2 regions of the Pantoea sp. X-Soil-OKNW-556 genome follow, and region 1 is predicted to be linked to the other one. Evidence: predicted binding sites of a transcription regulator. Region 1 holds the regulator's gene; the other holds the start of a gene.
The links. The regulator PurR, encoded in region 1, represses purine synthesis genes. The targets are predictions, from matches to a motif close to CANGCAAACGTTTGCNTG.

Region 1 (2,181 bases):
CTGATTTTCAGGTCCGGCTTTTTTATTAATGAAGGATCGCGGTGAAGCTGAACACGATAATCATTAGTAGCGCGCCCACAGTGGTAAACAGCGCCAGTTTCAGGTCTGTACTCATCACAACTCCTTAGTCACAATAAATGAAGGGTTATCGTAATTTTCTCACAGCCTCCGGCAAAAATCTCGTCTTATCCGCGCCAGCTTGCTAGAATCGCCGCCTTTCGTTGCGCAACAGATTTTGCGCACGCTGTGTTTGCGGCAAGTTAAAGCGTTATTGACCAGGTGTTAATGTCTTTTTCTTCGCCATTCGCCCCGAAAATCGGGGCGCAAAACCATTAGCAGACGCAAACGTTTAACAATATACTTATCAGTTAGTTGCGATAAGCCCGGGAGTACCATTTTCATGGCAACAATTAAAGATGTGGCGAAACGCGCCGGTGTCTCCACCACCACGGTTTCGCATGTCATCAACAAAACGCGTTTTGTCGCGGAAGAGACGCGTAACGCCGTATGGGAAGCGATCAAAGAGCTGCATTACTCGCCCAGCGCCGTGGCGCGCAGCCTGAAAGTCAACCACACCAAAACGCTGGGGCTGCTGGCCACCTCCAGTGAAGCCCCCTATTTTGCCGAGATTATCGAGGCGGTGGAAAATCACTGTTTCGATCGCGGCTACACGCTGATCCTGGGCAATGCGCATAACGACCTGCAAAAACAGCGCGCATATCTGTCGATGATGGCGCAGAAGCGTGTCGATGGCCTGTTGGTGATGTGTTCAGAATACCCTGACGACCTGCTGACCATGCTGGAAGAGAACCGTAATATCCCGATGGTGGTGATGGACTGGGGCGCATCGCGTGGCGATTTTACCGATACGGTGCAGGACAATGCGTTTCAGGGCGGCTATCTCGCCGGGCGTTACCTGATTGAACGCGGTCATCGTGACATTGGTGCCATCCCCGGACAAATGGAGCGCAACACCGGCGGTGGCCGCCATGCCGGTTTCATGCAGGCGCTAAATGAGGCAGGCATCACCGTGCGGCCCGAGTGGATTGTGCAGGGCGATTTTGAACCGGAATCCGGTTATCAGGCGATGCAGCAGATCCTCAATCAGAAGCAACGCCCGACTGCTGTGTTCTGCGGTGGCGATATCATGGCGATGGGCGCGATCTGTGCTGCGGATGAAATGGGTCTGCGGGTCCCGCAGGATATCTCAGTGATCGGCTATGACAACGTGCGCAACGCACGTTATTTCACGCCGGCGCTGACCACCGTTCATCAACCCAAAGCTCAGTTAGGTGAAAAAGCGTTGGAAATGCTGCTGGATCGTATCACCAGCAAACGTGAAGAACCGCAAACCATTGAAGTTCAGCCAACGCTAATTGAACGCCGTTCAGTCGCTGACGGCCCGTTCCGCGACTACCGCCGCTAGGTTTCCGTTTCGCTCAACCATTCATAGTTGAGCGTTTCGGCATCGCCGAGATAACTCAGCAACCAACCCAGAGCTGGCGAGTTCCGTTGTTCCGACCAACTGACGCAGCATGGGCTATCCGGGAACGGCGTGGGTAACGGTAACTCGGTTAATGCTCCGCTATCCAGTAATGGCCGGGCTAAATGGCCCGGCACCATCCCCACGCAAAGTCCCGCCAGCAGGCAGTCGACGCCGGTTTCCCATTCCGGCACCACCAGCCGGCGTTGATTATCCAACGTCCAGGTCATGCGCCGCGGCAACGCCCGCGAAGTGTCTTCCAGCACCAGAGAAGGCCAGGCCCGCAACGTCTCGTCATCCAACAAGGTACTTTTTGCCAACGGATGATCGGGGCTGACCACGCAGCGCCAGTTCAACGCGCCCATATCCTGAAAGGCAAAACGCCCACCGACCGGGATCGCCTGAGTGGCCCCAATCGCTACATCGACCCGCCCATCGGCCAGTGCATCCCAGACACCATTAAACACTTCATAACTGATAATCAGCTCCATGTCGGGAAAGTGGCGGTAGAAATCCTTCACCAGTTGTCGGGTGCGATGAGGTTTAACGATGCAATCCACCGCGATACTCAGCTGACCACGCCAGCCATTTGCCAACTGCTGGCACTGCCGCCGCGTCGCCAGCATTTTTTTGATAACACTACGCCCTTCCCGGACAAAATGCTCCCCGGCTGCCGTCAGCACCACTTCCCGATGCTG
Region 2 (2,181 bases), 1.2 Mb from region 1:
TAATCATCGAAACCACCGCGTAAGCCCCGCGCACCTGCTGGTGCACCGCAGCCACTGCGGCAAAAATGTTGTCAGCTTCCAGCGGGTAATGCTGAAAACGGTCCAGCTCCTGCGCAAAAATGTTCAGCAGGATTTCGGAATCTGAGGTGGTGTTGACGTGACGGCGACCCACTTCGAACAGCTGTTTACGCAGCTCGTGTGCGTTAGTCAGGTTGCCGTTGTGCGCCAGTGTAATGCCATAAGGGGAGTTCACATAGAAAGGCTGCGCTTCAGAGGCGCTGGAGCTGCCTGCTGTCGGGTAGCGTACATGACCAATCCCGATGTTGCCCTGCAAACGCTGCATGTGGCGTGCTTCGAAGACATCGCTCACCAGCCCGTTGGCTTTGCGCAGACGAAAGCAGTTCAGCGCATCGATGGTACAAATGCCGGCGGCATCCTGCCCGCGGTGCTGTAGCACCGTTAACGCGTCATAGATCGACTGGTTTACTGGCATAAAACCGGTGATACCAACAATACCGCACATGTTGTCATTTCCTCATTAGCCGCACTCCCGATGGCGTCACCGGGGTAAAAAACTGGACGTGCTTTTCAGATAGTCGAAGAACCACCTGATGATGTAACTGAACTGGGGAATGAGTTGGGACTGCTGCCAGTCCGGGCTTTTCGAGAAGCCGGTGAATGTATCGAGGAAGAAGAGAATAGCGGCAACGATCAGCACGCCACGCAACGCCCCGAAACAGACCCCCAACACCCTGTCGGTTCCCGACAGACCGGTCTTTTCAACCAGCGTGCCGATCACATAGTTCACGATGGCACCCACAATCAGGGTGGCAACGAAGAGCACCGCGATAGCGATACCGTTGCGAACCAGTTCGTCGTCAAAACCTGTAAACCAGACTGCAAGGTAGGCGTAGTAGTGACTGGCGACAAAAAACGCGCATCCCCAGGTAACGAGAGATAAGGCTTCCCGGACAAACCCACGAACCAGGCTGACCAGGGCCGAAAAACCAACTACCGCAATAATGACGTAATCAATCCAGATCATGAACTCTTCCAGCGCCAGCGCGATTGCACCCCTGCATCCAGTTCGGGGCGCATTCTAACAGAAAAAGAAAACGTTTGCGTAGGGTTTTCCGGTTCTGCATCCATAAAAAGGGCGATGAAAAAAACTTTCCTCGCCCTGAGACAATTCAGTGCTGTAATTCACTGAAATATAGTAATTTTTAAGCCAACATCACGGTGAACACTCCGTGCTATGCCGCGCCTTTTTCAGCCATCGGCGCGGCTTATCAACGGTTTAGCGCGTGCTGTAGGGTTTCACCACTCCACCGAGTCCGGAGAGGTTTTTCAGTTCACCCAGCGCAGCTTGCATCTTCGCTTTTGAGGCATCAGGCCCGACGTAGATGCGGGTAATTTGCCCCTGAACCGGCGTGGATGGCACGGTAAATGCGCGATATCCCGACAGACGCAACTGCGCGACGATCTCATTCACTTTAGCCGCGTTTTTCAACGCACCGAGTTGGACCACATAAGCCTGGCCCGCCGGGGCTTCCGCTTCGCTCTGCTTCGGCGCTTCAACCGGTTTAGCGGTTTCTACTGGCTTCGGCTGCTCGACCGGCTTCGGTTCAACCGGTTTTGGTTTCGGCTGCTCCACCGGTTTCGGCTTAGGTTGCTCGACCGGTTTCGGTTTCGCAGTCTGCACCGGCGCACTCTGGTGCACTGGCGGAGGTGTCACTACCGTGGGTTCGTTGTTCTCCACTGGCTGCGCGCTGCCAGACTCGACCGGGGTGGTGGTTTTACCACTGGCTTCGCTTTGCGCCGCACCTGCGCCTTCCGGCGGCTGGGCAGGCAGCGACTGCGTCACCGGGGGCACCATCTCACTGTCCTGCTGATCATCCGGTTTTGGCACCAGCGGAATTGCAGCGAATTCCTCTTTGTAGTGCTTTTTCTTGCCATCCAGCAGGCCTGGTAACACGATGACGCCAACCGCCACCAGGATTACCGTGCCCACTAAACGGTTCTGAAACTTACTTGCCACTGCCGTTCTCCGCTGCCATCGATTCCATTACCTGTGCTACGGTGTGGAAAGAACCACACACCAGAATCACATCCTCGGGCCGAGCCTGCTGACGCGCAGCCTGCCATGCTGAGTCTACGGTCGCAAATGCCTCACCGCTTGCC

Region 2: a site for PurR is predicted at 1,109-1,126, ahead of cvpA (colicin V production protein). Genes of this name have one in related genera too.

The regions. Positions count from the first base shown of each region.
Region 1 covers NZ_AP035990.1:1,919,804-1,921,984, reverse strand. Annotated here, with positions in the region: gene cydH (cytochrome bd-I oxidase subunit CydH) at 26-115, opposite strand; gene purR (HTH-type transcriptional repressor PurR) at 401-1,426, shown strand; gene punR (DNA-binding transcriptional activator PunR) at 1,423-2,181, opposite strand, start outside.
Region 2 covers NZ_AP035990.1:3,141,649-3,143,829, forward strand. Annotated here, with positions in the region: gene purF (amidophosphoribosyltransferase) at 1-523, opposite strand, end outside; gene cvpA (colicin V production protein) at 560-1,045, opposite strand; gene dedD (cell division protein DedD) at 1,298-2,038, opposite strand; gene folC (bifunctional tetrahydrofolate synthase/dihydrofolate synthase) at 2,028-2,181, opposite strand, start outside.